DNA from 4 places in the Pantoea sp. XAF26B01_ASV70 genome. Region 1 is predicted to be linked to each of the others. Evidence: predicted binding sites of a transcription regulator. Region 1 holds the regulator's gene; each other region holds the start of a gene.
What was found. Region 1 encodes PurR, which represses purine synthesis genes. Its sites were predicted from a motif close to CANGCAAACGTTTGCNTG; they were not measured.
Positions count from the first base shown of each region.

Region 2: cvpA (colicin V production protein) is a predicted target of PurR. The motif match lies at 1,402-1,419, and genes of this name have one in related genera.
Region 3: pyrC (dihydroorotase) is a predicted target of PurR. The motif match lies at 1,581-1,598, and genes of this name have one in related genera.
Region 4: guaD (guanine deaminase) is a predicted target of PurR. The motif match lies at 1,328-1,345, and genes of this name have one in related genera.

Region 1 is NZ_CM137251.1:2,375,000-2,378,360, reverse strand. It holds gene punC (purine nucleoside transporter PunC) at 1-677, opposite strand, end outside; gene punR (DNA-binding transcriptional activator PunR) at 785-1,690, shown strand; gene purR (HTH-type transcriptional repressor PurR) at 1,687-2,712, opposite strand; gene cydH (cytochrome bd-I oxidase subunit CydH) at 2,994-3,083, shown strand; gene ACX8ZY_RS11115 (C40 family peptidase) at 3,130-3,361, opposite strand, start outside.
Region 2 is NZ_CM137251.1:1,385,914-1,389,274, reverse strand. It holds gene purF (amidophosphoribosyltransferase) at 1-815, opposite strand, end outside; gene cvpA (colicin V production protein) at 853-1,338, opposite strand; gene dedD (cell division protein DedD) at 1,604-2,392, opposite strand; gene folC (bifunctional tetrahydrofolate synthase/dihydrofolate synthase) at 2,382-3,361, opposite strand, start outside.
Region 3 is NZ_CM137251.1:2,701,441-2,704,801, forward strand. It holds gene grxB (glutaredoxin 2) at 1-301, shown strand, start outside; gene ACX8ZY_RS12700 (lipoprotein) at 416-979, shown strand; gene pyrC (dihydroorotase) at 1,663-2,706, shown strand; gene dinI (DNA damage-inducible protein I) at 2,769-3,014, shown strand; gene ACX8ZY_RS12715 (hypothetical protein) at 3,160-3,361, shown strand, end outside.
Region 4 is NZ_CM137251.1:2,160,313-2,163,673, forward strand. It holds gene ACX8ZY_RS10080 (YnfA family protein) at 20-346, shown strand; gene ydfG (bifunctional NADP-dependent 3-hydroxy acid dehydrogenase/3-hydroxypropionate dehydrogenase YdfG) at 378-1,124, opposite strand; gene guaD (guanine deaminase) at 1,526-2,854, shown strand; gene xdhA (xanthine dehydrogenase small subunit) at 2,851-3,361, shown strand, end outside.

The DNA of each region.
Region 1 (3,361 bases):
GATCCGGTCAGCCAGGCAAAGAAGCTGGCTGAGCAGGCGGAGTAGATCAGCACGTTGCCGCTGTAGACCCGTGATTTAAGCAGCGTGAAAAAGCCGGGCTGCGCACCTTTTTCTCCCGCGGCCTTGCGCACGGTGGGCAGACGCAGCGTGGTCAGAATCAACGCCACCGCAATCAGGGTCAGCACCAGGAAAATCGAACGCCAGTGGAAGTGGCCGATCAGCCAGGCACCCAGTAGCGGAGCCAGCGCCGGAGAGAGCGCAACCAGCGGCATAATGGTGGCAAAGACTTTGTTAGCGCGCGCTGCAGGGTAGCGATCCACCACCAGCGCCTGCCAGCTTACGGCAGCGGCACAGACGCCAATCGCCTGGACAAAACGCAGCGCCAGCATCAGATAGATATCATTCACCCACAGCATGCCTGCGCAGCCAGCGCCAAACATGGCCAGTCCGGACAGCAGCACCGGTTTACGACCGATGCGATCGGAAAGCGGTCCCCAGAAGAGCTGACCCACGGCGAAGCCGCCCAGGAAGAGACTCATACTGGCGCTGATCAGACCGGGTGAAGTGTTAAAGGTTTGCTGCATCGCACCAAAGGCGGGCAGGTACATATCAGTGGCTAAAAAGCCCAGCATGCTCAGCAGGGCAAGGTAGGGCATAAACCCTTTATTCGACAGCATCTGATTCTCATTTTTGCAGGATAAACGCGGCAGAGTGTAAAAGGTGCGTTTGCTGCTGTGAAACGGTAATATTTGCCGATTGCTGTTAAAATTTTTGAAGGCAGATTATGTGGTCAGAATATGCATTAGAGGTGGTTGACGCTGTCGCCCGTGGAGGAAGCTTCAGCGCCGCCGCGCAGGAGTTACATCGGGTGCCCTCTGCCATCAGCTATACGGTGCGTCAGCTGGAAAACTGGCTGGCGGTACCGCTGTTTGAACGGCAGCATCGCGAAGTGGTTCTGACCCCGGCGGGTGAGCATTTTGTCCGGGAAGGGCGCAGCGTCATCAAAAAAATGCTTGCCACCCGGCGACAGTGTCAGCAGCTGGCTAACGGCTGGCGCGGCCAGCTAAGCATAGCCGTTGACCGTATCGCTAAACCTCAGCGCACCCGACAACTGGTCAAAGATTTCTATCGCCACTTTCCCGATATGGAGCTGATTATCAGCTATGAAGTCTTTAACGGCGTCTGGGATGCGCTGGCCGATGGCCGGGTGGAAGTGGCGATTGGTGCCACTCAGGCGATACCGGTGGGCGGACGCTTTGCTTTTCGGGATATGGGCACGCTTAACTGGCGCTGCGTGGTTGCGCCCGACCATCCTCTGACACAGGCGAGCCAGATAGATGATGACACGCTGCGGAGCTGGCCCTCCCTTGTGCTGGAAGATACTTCTCGCGCACTGCCGCGTCGTATGACATGGACGCTGGATAACCAGCGCCGGCTGGTGGTGCCGGAGTGGCAAACCGGGCTGGAGTGCGTGCAGGCGGGATTGTGTGTGGCGATGGTGCCCGGTCACCTGGCCAGGCCACTGCTCGACAGCGGCGAGCTGGTTGAACTGACGCTGCCGGTGGCGTTTCCGGACAGTCCATGCTGCGTCAGCTGGGCAGAAGATCGCGCATCACCCGCGACAGGCTGGTTGCTCAGCTATCTGGGTGATGCGCAAACGCTTAATCAGGAGTGGTTAAGCGAGCATTAACGGCGATAGTCGCGGAACGGGCCATCGGCCACGGAACGGCGCTCAATCAGCGTGGGATGGACCTCAATCGTTTGTGACACTTCGCGCTTACTGGTAATGCGGTCCAGCAGCATTTCCAGCGCTTTCTCACCCAGCTGGGCTTTAGGCTGATGCACCGTGGTCAGGGCCGGTGCAAAATAGCGGGCGTTGCGCACGTTGTCATAGCCGATCACCGAAATATCCTGGGGGACGCGCAAACCCATCTCGTCGGCGGCGCAAATCGCGCCCATCGCCATGATGTCACCGCCACAGAACACCGCCGTCGGACGCTGCTTCTGCGACAGGATCTGCTGCATCGCCTGATAGCCCGACTCCGGCTCAAAGTCACCCTGCACAATCCACTCGGCGCGTGGCTGAATACCCGCTTCTTCCATCGCCTTCAGGAAACCGGCATGACGTCCGCCACCGGTGTTACGCTCCATCTGGCCGGGGATTGCACCAATATCCCGGTGTCCGCGTTCAATCAGATAGCGTCCCGCCAGATAGCCGCCCTGGAAAGCATTATCCAGTACCGTGTCGGTGAAGTCGGCGCGCGACTCGCCCCAGTCCATCACCACCATCGGGATATTGCGGTTCTCTTCCAGCATCTGCAGCAGATCGTCCGGATATTCAGAGCACATCACCAGCAGCCCATCGACGCGTTTCTGCGCCATCATGCTGAGATAGGCGCGCTGTTTTTGCAGATCGTTATGCGCATTACCCAGAATCAGCGTATAGCCTTTGTCAAAGCAGTGATTTTCAACCGCTTCGATAATTTCAGCGAAATAGGGCGCTTCGCTGGAGGTGGCAAGCAGGCCCAGCGTTTTGGTGTGGTTCACTTTCAGGCTGCGCGCCACGGCGCTCGGCGAGTAGTGCAGTTCTTTAATCGCCTGCCAGACCGCGTTGCGCGTCTCTTCAGCCACAAAGCGGGTTTTATTGATGACGTGCGAAACGGTGGTCGTTGAGACGCCAGCGCGTTTCGCCACATCTTTAATTGTTGCCATGAAAATCGGACTCCGGTGCTTATCTAACTCTATGATAAGCGTAGTGTTAAACGTTTGCGTCTGCTCAGGGTTTTTTCCGCAAAAATGCAGCTTTTAAGGCCAGTCAACAGGCCGCTGGCGGCGTAAAAGCGCCTGAAAACGTGCGCAAACGGAATCAGGGTTGCGCGCGTTGCGCAACAAAGGCGGGATTCTAACAAGGCTGAACGGATAAAACGAGATTTTTACCGGGCCCTGTGGGAAAATGCGATACCCCTACTGATTGTGTGACTAAGGAGCAAGCAATGAGTACCGATCTTAAACTGGCTTTAATGACCACCGCGGGCTGTCTGCTGATGATTGTGGCCTTTAGTTTTACCGCTATTCTGCACTAAAAAAAAAGCCGGGATTATCCCGGCTCTCTTCTGGTTGTTCTGCTGCTCAGCGTATGGTTTTTGGCGTCATCACCCGACGGGCACCAATATAGTGGCGCTGCCAGTAATCTTCTCCTAAAGCGCTGATCTGAATATCTTTGCCGGTGCGTGGCGACTGGATAAACTTGCCATCACCCAGGTAAACGCCGACATGGTCCGCAGTACCACGACCATTGATACGGAAGAAGACCAGATCGCCTTTCTCCAGCGACTCACGCTTGATCGGCGCGGCGTCACGC
Region 2 (3,361 bases), 990 kb from region 1:
ACCGAGATTTTGTCGAGGAAGGAGTCGGGACGTGCAAAATAGACATACTCGAACAGGCACGGATTGCTTTTCGGATTTTCAGCGCACTGGCGGGTAGACAGCTGGCCCACCTCAGTCACATAAACCGCTTCACCCGGTGCAACGTCACGGATGAACTCAAAGCCCAGCGTATCCAGCGCCACGCTCTCGGAGGCGACCATATATTCGGTGCGGCCATCAGCGATAACGCGCTTGCCCAGCACCAGCGGACGGATACCGTTAGGATCACGGAAGGCGACCATGCCGTGGCCGATAATCATCGACACTACCGCATAGGCTCCGCGCACCTGCTGATGCACGGCAGCAACCGCAGCAAAGATGTTGTCGGCTGTCAGCGGATCGTTTTGGAAACGATCTAACTCCTGCGCAAAGATGTTCAGCAGGATTTCAGAATCTGAGGTGGTATTAACGTGACGGCGGCCCTTTTCAAACAGGTGCTTACGCAGCACATGGGCGTTGGTCAGGTTACCGTTGTGCGCCAGGGTGATGCCATACGGGGAGTTTACATAGAATGGCTGCGCTTCAGAGGCACTGGAGCTTCCCGCGGTTGGATAACGCGCGTGACCGATCCCCATATTGCCCTGCAGACGCTGCATGTGGCGTGCTTCGAAAACGTCGCTGACCAGGCCGTTTGCCTTTCGCAGGCGAAAACATTTCAGCGCATCGATAGTACAAATGCCTGCGGCATCCTGCCCGCGGTGCTGGAGCACCGTTAACGCGTCATAGATCGACTGGTTGACCGGCATGAAACCGGTGATACCGACAATACCGCACATGTTGTCATTTCCTCATTAAGCCGCACTCCCGGTCACATCACCGGGGTAAAAAACTCGACGTGCTTTTCAGGTAATCAAAAAACCACCTGATTATATAACTGAACTCGGGAATGAGTTGAGACTGTTGCCAGTCCGGACTTTTGGAAAAGCCAGTGAATGTATCGAGGAAGAACAGCAAAGCGGCTACGATCAGCACACCACGCAATGCCCCGAAACAGACGCCCAACACCCGGTCGGTTCCCGACAGGCCGGTTTTTTCCACCAGCGTGCCGATAACGTAGTTCACAATGGCCCCCACAATCAGGGTCGCCACAAACAGCACACCGATGGCGATACCGTTACGAACCAGTTCGTCGTCAAAACCTGTAAACCAGACTGCAAGGTAGGCGTAGTAATGACTGGCGACAAAAAACGCGCATCCCCAGGTAACAAGAGATAAGGCTTCACGGACAAACCCACGGACCAGGCTGACCAGAGCCGAAAAACCAACTACCGCAATAATGACGTAATCAATCCAGATCATGAACTCTTCCAGCGCCAGTGCAATTGCACCCCTGCATCCAGTTCGGGGCGCATTCTAACAGAAAAAGAAAACGTTTGCGTAGCGGTTTTCTTTTTCTGCATCCATAAAAAAGGCGATGAAAAAAAACGCTATCGCCCGGGTAATTCTCAGCCGGACAGGCCGTTGAAAATCGTCAATTTTTTTCGCGGCAGCGCGCATTAAGCGCGCTGTCTGAGGGGTAAAAGACGCTGCCTGTTACTGCTATCGGCAGCGCCAATCGCCCGTTTTAGCGGGCGCTGTATGGTTTCACGACACCGCCCAGTCCTGAGATACTTTTCAGCTCGCCAACCGCACTCTGCATTTTGGCTTTCGACGCATCAGGCCCAACGTAAATGCGGGTGATCTGACCCTGTACCGGCGTTGAAGGCACGGTAAAGGCGCGATAGCCCGACAGCCGCAGCTGCGCGACAATCTCATTCACTTTGCTGGCGTTTTTCAGCGCACCTAACTGCACCACATAAGCCTGCCCTGCCGGCGCTGTCGTCTCTGCCGTTTTCGGCGGCTCTTCCTGCTTCGGCTGTTCGACCACTTTAGGCTGTTCAACCGGTTTAGGTTTAGGCTGCTCCACGACTTTTGGCTTCTGCTGTTCGACCGGCTTCTGCTTAGGCTGCTCTGTTACTTTCGGTTTCTGCTGCTCAACGACCTTCGGCTTCGTCACCGTCTGTGCGGGCACAGACTGATGGACCGGCGGCGGCGAGACCACTACCGGATCGCTCTCGTCTTCCGGTTGAGTCCGACCCTGCTCTGCCGTAGCGTTGGTTTTACCGTTGCCATTGCCATTGCTGCTGCTGACCGCATTGCCCGCGCCTTCCGGCGGCTGTGCCGGCAGCGACTGGGTTACCGGCGGCACCATTTCGCTGTCCTGCTGATCGTCAGGTTTCGGCACCAGCGGAATGGCGGCGAACTCCTCTTTGTAATGCTTTTTCTGACCATCCAGCAGCCCTGGCAGCACAATCACGCCAACGGCGACCAGAATAACGGTGCCGACTAAACGGTTCTGAAACTTACTTGCCACGTCCTTTCTCCGTTTCAATCGATTCCATGACCTGTGCAACGGTGTGGAATGAACCACAGACCAGCACAATGTCCTGCGGCGCTGCCCGCTGGCGTGCCTGCTGCCAGGCGAGCTCAACCGAACTAAAAGCCTCGCCCTGCGGCAGGTTGTTCAGCAGTTGCTCAGCACTGGCGCCGCGCGGACCCTCGAGGGGCGCGCAGTACCAGGCATCGACCACCGGTGCCAGCGCCGCCAGCGTTCCGGCGATATCTTTATCATGCAGCATGCCCACCACGGCATGCACTTTGCCGCGTTTCGGCAGTGCAGCCAGCCGCGACGCCAGATATGCTGCCGCATGCGGGTTATGGGCGACATCCAGAATAACGCGCGGTGATTCGCTGAGGGTCTGAAAACGGCCTGGCAGCATCGCCAGCGGCAGGCTGGCGCGAATCTGCGCCTCACTGACCTCAAGCCCGGAGACCCGCAGCGCCACCAGTGCGGTCGCCGCGTTAGGCAGCGGCACCTGCGGCAGCGGCAGATCGTTCAGCTCACCCGTCGCATCACACAGTGACCAGCTTTCTGCCTGCGCATGCCACGACCAGTCACGGTTGCGCTGCAACAGCTGCGCACCTTTTTCCTGTGCGACCACGGCAATACTCTGCGGCATATCCGGTTCACCCACTACCGCAGGTTTCCCCGCCCGGAACACACCGGCTTTTTCACGCCCGATGCTTTCGCGATCCGGGCCAAGCCAGTCGGTGTGATCGAGTGCAATGCTGGTGACCACCGCGACATCGGCATCCACGATGTTTGTCGCATCCAGCCGTCCGCCGAGGCCGACTTCGAGGATCACGACATCCAGCTGCGCCTGGCGGAACAGATTCAACGCAGAGAGCGTGCCAAATTCAAAATAGGTCAGCGAAATATCTGCACGTCCGGCTTCAATCTCCGCAAAACTGGCGCAGTGCTGCGCTTCACTCAGCTCCTCTC
Region 3 (3,361 bases), 330 kb from region 1:
GGAGGCGCGTGACTATTTCCGCAACAAAAAGCAGGCGAGCATCGGTGATTTCGACACGCTGAAAAGTCATTCTGCCGGCCTGATTAAGAACGTCAGCGACGATCTGCGCAAGCTGGACAAATTAATCGCCCAGCCCAATGCGGTGAATGGCGAGCTGTCCGAAGATGATTTTAATCTCTTCCCGCTGCTGCGCTCTCTGACGCTGGTGGCCGGAATCGACTGGCCGAGCCGGGTCGCTGACTACCGCGATAACATGGCTAAACAGACCCAGGTGAATCTGCTCTCCTCGATAGCTCACTAACCCCTCCCGATGAGAGACGCTGCGGCGTTTCTCATCTCTTTCCTGATGACACCCGCTACGCATTCAGGCAGGCTATGGCCTGTTTATTGGCTCTGATATTCAGGATAAAGATCGATGAAAAAGGCTTTTTTCGGGCTGACTGCCCTGTTGATCGCGCTGCTGGTGAGCGGCTGTAATCAACTGACGCAATACACCATCAGCGAACAGGAAGTAAACCAGGCGCTGCAGAAGCACAACAACTATGAGAAAGATATTGGCGTTTCCGGGCTGGTTAATGCGCACATCGTCCTGAACAATCTGACCAGTCAGATTGGCCGTGAAGAGCCAGGTAAAGTGACGCTCTCTGGCAATGCTAAAATCAATGTGACGTCACTGTTTGGTCCGCAGCAGGCCGATATGCAACTGAAGATGCGTGCTCAGCCGGTCTATGACCAGCAGCAGGGTGCAATCTATCTGCGCGATCTGGAAATTGTTGATGCGCAGGTTGCTCCGGAAAAAATGGCCTCCATTATGAAAACGCTGACGCCTTATCTGAATCAGTCGCTGAAAAACTACTTTGATCAAAAGCCGGCTTACGTGCTCAGCGCCGACCGCAGCAAAGGCGAGTCGTTGGCGAAGAAATTTGCCAAAGGACTGGAAGTGAAACCTGGCGAACTGGTTATTCCCTTTACGCAGTAATGCCAGTCAGTTAAGCGACAGGTGACAACGCAGTCTGGTGCCGCTCAGGGGCTGGCGGTCCTCGCGCCGCTGCGCGGTTCCTTCACTTCATTCGCCTGCCTGACGGACCGCCGGGGATGGCACATCCTGTGCCGCCCCGCCTTTCGCCCGCGTCCTGCGGGCTCTCCTGGCAGACTCATTCTGTTCCGCGCTGCGGATTGCCAGCCCCTGAGCGGCACCGGCCTGCTCTGAAACTTCAGTGAATGTTGTCAGAAAGGGCACGAAAGTGGAGGCCTGAGCGCCTCTGCTGCTGAAAGGGCTATCCGCAGCGCTGAGGCGTGACGGTGGGCCAGAAGTCCACGCCGGGAAGCGTGGACAGTTCGGGGCCGGCCAGGGAGGGCCGATCCCCGAACGGTTCGTCGGCACGACGTCAAAGCCGAAGGTACCGCGTGAGCGGCGCGAGGACGGCCCGGCAGCAGCAGAGGTGCTCTGGCCCGCACTGCGGCTCGCTCGCCCGGAAAAAAGCTGCCACGTTTGACCGTGACAGCCTTTACAAATCTAATCTTAACTGACCAGCATTACCCTGTTGGGCAGCGGATTTTCTTTGACAGCATAAAAAGCAGGTGCAAACGGTTGCCTGAATCCTTATGCTTAGACCCCGGCCAAAACACGCCTTTTGTTTCCCTTCTGCCGGAGCTTCACTGATGACAGCACAACCTCAGCAACTTACCCTGCGTCGCCCTGACGACTGGCATATTCATCTGCGCGACGATGAGATGCTCAACACGGTCCTGCCCTATACCAGCGCGGTGAATGGTCGTGCCATTGTGATGCCTAACCTGGTGCCACCGGTGACCAGCGTGGCAGCAGGTGAAGCGTACCGCGATCGCATCCTGGCGGCGCTGCCCGCCGATCACGCCTTTACGCCGCTGATGACCTGCTATCTGACCGACTCGCTTGATCCTGATGAGCTTGAGCGCGGTTTCACCTCCGGTCTGTTTACCGCGGCTAAGCTCTATCCGGCGCACGCTACGACGAACTCCAGCCATGGCGTTACCGATATCGCCTCCATTGCCCGCGTGCTGGAGCGGATGCAGAAGCTCGGTATGCCACTGCTGATCCACGGCGAAGTCACCGATGCGCATGTCGACATTTTTGACCGCGAAGCCCGGTTTATCGAAACGGTTATGGTGCCGCTGCGCAGCCAGTTTCCGGCACTGAAAGTGGTGATGGAGCACATTACTACTCAGGACGCCGCAGAATATGTTGCCGCCGCCGATGAGACGCTGGGCGCGACCATTACCCCGCAGCATTTGATGTTTAACCGCAATCACATGCTGGTGGGCGGTATTCGTCCGCACCTCTATTGCCTGCCGATTCTTAAACGCAACGTGCATCAGGAAGCATTGCGCAAATTAGTAGCGAGTGGTCATCCGCGCGTCTTCCTCGGCACCGACACAGCACCGCATCTGCGTCATCTCAAAGAGGCCAGTTGCGGCTGCGCGGGGGTATTTAATGCGCCAGTGTCGTTACCCGCTTACGCCACCGTTTTTGAAGAGCTGAACGCGCTGGAACATTTTGAAGCGTTCTGTTCGGAGAATGGCCCGCGTTTTTACGGCCTGCCGCTGAATGAAGGGACGATTACCCTGGTGCGTGAGTCCTGGCAGGTGCCAGAGTCCATCGCGCTCGGCAGCCATTCACTGGTGCCGTTCCTGGCGGGTGAAACACTAAACTGGCGCATCGCATAATTTTACTTGCCTCCGGCCTGTCGATACTGTAAATATATACAGTATCTTAAACGGAGGCTGTTATGCGCGTTGAAATTACCGTATCAAATACCCGACCTCTTCCTGCTGGTGCGATAGAAGCGTTGAGCGATGAATTATCGCGCCGCATTGATGAACAGTTCCCTGACTCGACCAATCACGTCAAGGTACGTTATGCCAGTGCCAATAATCTCAGCGTGCTGGGCGGTGGAAAAGAGACGCGCGACCAGATCAGCGAGATCCTGCAGCAGACGTGGGAAAGCGCTGACGACTGGTTCAATACTGATTAACCGCCACTGTGCTTTTTTTCCGGGTGTCGCCACCCGGTTTTTTTATCTTTTCTCCCCTCTCGCACTTACCCCGTCCTGCATCTAGACTCTTAATGATCAATGCCCTATCCTTGCGCTCGTCACGCATAACAGGAGGTGCGACACCATGACTACTGATAAACCGGAAGAGGCGATGACCTTTGGTGAGTTGTTAGCACTGATTGGTGATCAGAAGCGTCGTTTAACGGTGCTGGAAAATGCCTTTTCCAGTCTGATTTTCTGTCTTGACGATCGTGCCAGTCAGCTACTGGTACACAATCTGTCGCTGGAAGCCCAAAATCAAAACCATGATGAGCAGCTTCAGCAGC
Region 4 (3,361 bases), 210 kb from region 1:
TTAAGGAGAGGTAAGGATGCTGATTAAAACCGCCTTGCTGTTTTTTATTACCGCGCTGGCGGAGATTACCGGCTGCTTTCTGCCGTGGTTATGGCTGAAAAAAGGCGGGTCAGCCTGGTTGCTACTCCCTGCGGCAGCAAGTCTGGCGCTGTTTGTCTGGCTGCTGACGCTGCATCCCGCGGCCAGCGGACGGGTTTATGCCGCCTACGGTGGCGTCTATGTGCTTACCGCGCTGCTCTGGTTGCGGGTGGTGGATGGCGTGAAGCTAAGTGTGTGGGACTGGAGCGGGGCTCTGATCGCATTCAGCGGCATGCTGATTATCGTGATGGGCTGGGGACGCGGGTAACGCCAGCCGTGAGGGCTGGCGCTGCAGGGAGTTAAGGTTTATGCACTTTCAGCCCCGCCAGCGTCTGGCTGACCGGCATCATCTCAAGGCTATTGATGTTGACATGTTTAGGCAGTGTGGCCACCCAGTATACGGCTTCTGTCACATCTTCCGGCGTTAAGGCGGTAGCCCCTTCGTAGACCTGACCCGCCTTGTCATCATCGCCCTTAAAGCGCACGTTGGAAAACTCTGTGCCGCCGACCAGACCCGGTTCAATGTCGGTCACGCGCAGCGCGGTGCCGTGTAAATCGGTTCGCAGATTCAGGCTGAACTGGCGCACAAAGGCTTTGGTGGCGCCGTAGACGTTGCCGCCGGCATAGGGCCAGCTGCCGGCAATCGATCCGATATTAATGATATGACCGACATCACGCTCCACCATCTGTGGCAGCAGGGCGCGGGTCATATAGACCAGGCCTTTGGTGTTGGTGTCGATCATGTTTTCCCAGTCTTCGACGTTGGCTTTGTGCGCCGGTTCGACGCCCAGCGCCAGACCGGCGTTGTTGACCAGCACGTCGATATTGCGCCATTCCGCCGGTAACTGCGCCACCGCCTCTTCGATGGCGGCACGGTTACGCACATCGAGCTGTACCGTATAAATATTCTCGCCCAGTTCTTCCTTCAGCGCTTTTAAACGTTCAGCCCGTCGTCCAGTGGCAATCACTTTATGACCATTCTCAATAAAGCGACGGGTGATGCTTTGACCAAAACCGGCGGTCGCACCGGTGACAAAAATAATCATCTCACTGTTCCTTATGCCATTTTCAGAGTCGATGGCTTCACCATAGCATTTCATTTCCGCTTCTGCGCGTGGAAAAACTGCCTGACCTGTAAACGGATTTTAACGGGTAGCCAGCTGCGCCTTTTCAGGGCAGATTGCACCGTTAAAGGGCAGGTTTGCGGGTAACCCGCCATATTCAAAATGTTCAGGGCGCGCAATATTGCGTAGCAACCGTTTGCATCCGTTCCGCAAACGGTTGCTACGAAATATCAGTCCTTATTTGTTGCGCAAATTCACTTTTTTAGCTTATTTAACTGATATTTAAAGAATTTATTCTATTTCAATTCTGGCACGCAGGTTGCACAGGATTATTCAGATAATCATCTGCAGATATAACATCGCGCTTTCAGAAAGGACTACCCATGCTTTCAGCAACCGACACGGCGATACGCGCCAGCTTCTTTGACTTTACCGGCGTGGTGGATCGTCCCGACGACCTGGCTGGCCAGGCCCGCTATCTTGAGGATGCGGTGCTGCTGCTGCGTGATGGATGCGTAGTGGGGCTGGATAGCTGGGAGAATAGCGAGGCGATGCTGGCGGGGCATCCGGTCATCGACCTGCGCGGCAGACTGATCGTGCCGGGCTTTGTCGATACCCACATTCACTATCCGCAGACAGAGATGATTGGCGCATTTGGCGAACAGCTGCTGGAGTGGCTGAATCACTACACCTTCCCGGTTGAAGCGCAGTATCACTGTCCCGATCATGCTGCGCGGATGTCCGCCTTCTTCCTGCATCAGCTGCTTTCCAACGGCACCACCAGCGCGCTGGTGTTTGGTACCGTTCATCCGCAATCGGTGGAGGCGCTGTTCAGCGCCGCCGAAGCGCTGAACATGCGGCTGATTGCCGGGAAAGTGATGATGGATCGCAATGCGCCCGACAACCTGACCGAAACCCCTGAACAGAGCTACCAGCAGACCCGGGCGCTGATTGAGCGCTGGCACCAGCGTGGACGCCTGAGCTATGCCCTGACGCCGCGCTTTGCGCCGACCTCATCCCCACAGCTGCTGGAAAAAGTGCAGCAGTTGCGTCAGGAGTTCCCGGATACCTGGCTGCATACCCATCTCAGCGAAAACCCGCAGGAGGTTGCCTGGGTCAAAGAACTGTTCCCGGAGCGTGAAGGCTATCTGGATGTTTATCATCATCACCAGCTGACCGGCCGCCGCAGCGTCTTTGCTCACTGTCTGCATCTGGAAGAGAACGAATGGCAGTGTCTGCACGATACCGATTCATCCATTGCTTTCTGTCCCACCTCAAACCTGTTTCTCGGCAGCGGCCTGTTCAACCTGAAACGCAGCTGGCAGCAGGGGGTGAAAGTGGGGATCGGCACCGATGTCGGGGCGGGCACCACCTTTAATATGCTGCAGACCCTGGGCGAAGCCTACAAGGTGGGCCAGCTGCAGCACTACCGGCTCAGCGCGGCCGAAGCCTTTTATCACGCCACGCTGGGCGGGGCGCGCGCGCTGGATCTCGACCACGTCATCGGAAATTTCAACATCGGTAAAGAAGCGGACTTTGTGGTGCTGGACCCGGCGGTTTCTGCCCTGCAGCAACTGCGCATCGGCAACAGCAAAGATATCTGGGAAAAACTGTTTGTATTAATGACGCTCGGAGACGACCGCAATATTGCCCAGACCTGGGTAGCCGGTCGTCCGGTCTGGCAGCGCGACGCACAGGAGCAAGCCGCATGATCCAGTTTCTGTTAAATAACCAGCTGGTCAGCGAGGACGCGCTCGACCCCAACCTCACGGTACTCAACTACCTGCGCACCCGTCAGCAACGCCCTGGCACCAAAGAGGGCTGTGCATCTGGCGACTGTGGCGCCTGCAGCGTGACTCTGGGCAAAGCCGTCGGGGGAACAATGCAGTATGAAACGGTCAACAGCTGCCTGACGCTGGTCTCCGCGTTACAGGGCAAGCAGCTGATTACGGTTGAGGATCTGCGTCACGGCCGCGCACTGCATCCGGCGCAGCAGGCGATGGTCGACTGCCACGGTTCGCAATGCGGATTCTGCACGCCGGGCTTTGTGATGTCGCTGTTCAGCCTGCAAAAAACCGCTTCGGGCTGGGATCGCCATCAGGCGGAAACTGCGCTGGCGGGCAACCTCTGCCGCTGTACCGGTTACCGGCCGATTATGGCCGCCGCCGAACAGCTCTGCTCGCAGCCGGTGACAGACCAGTTCGATCAAGGTGCCGCCG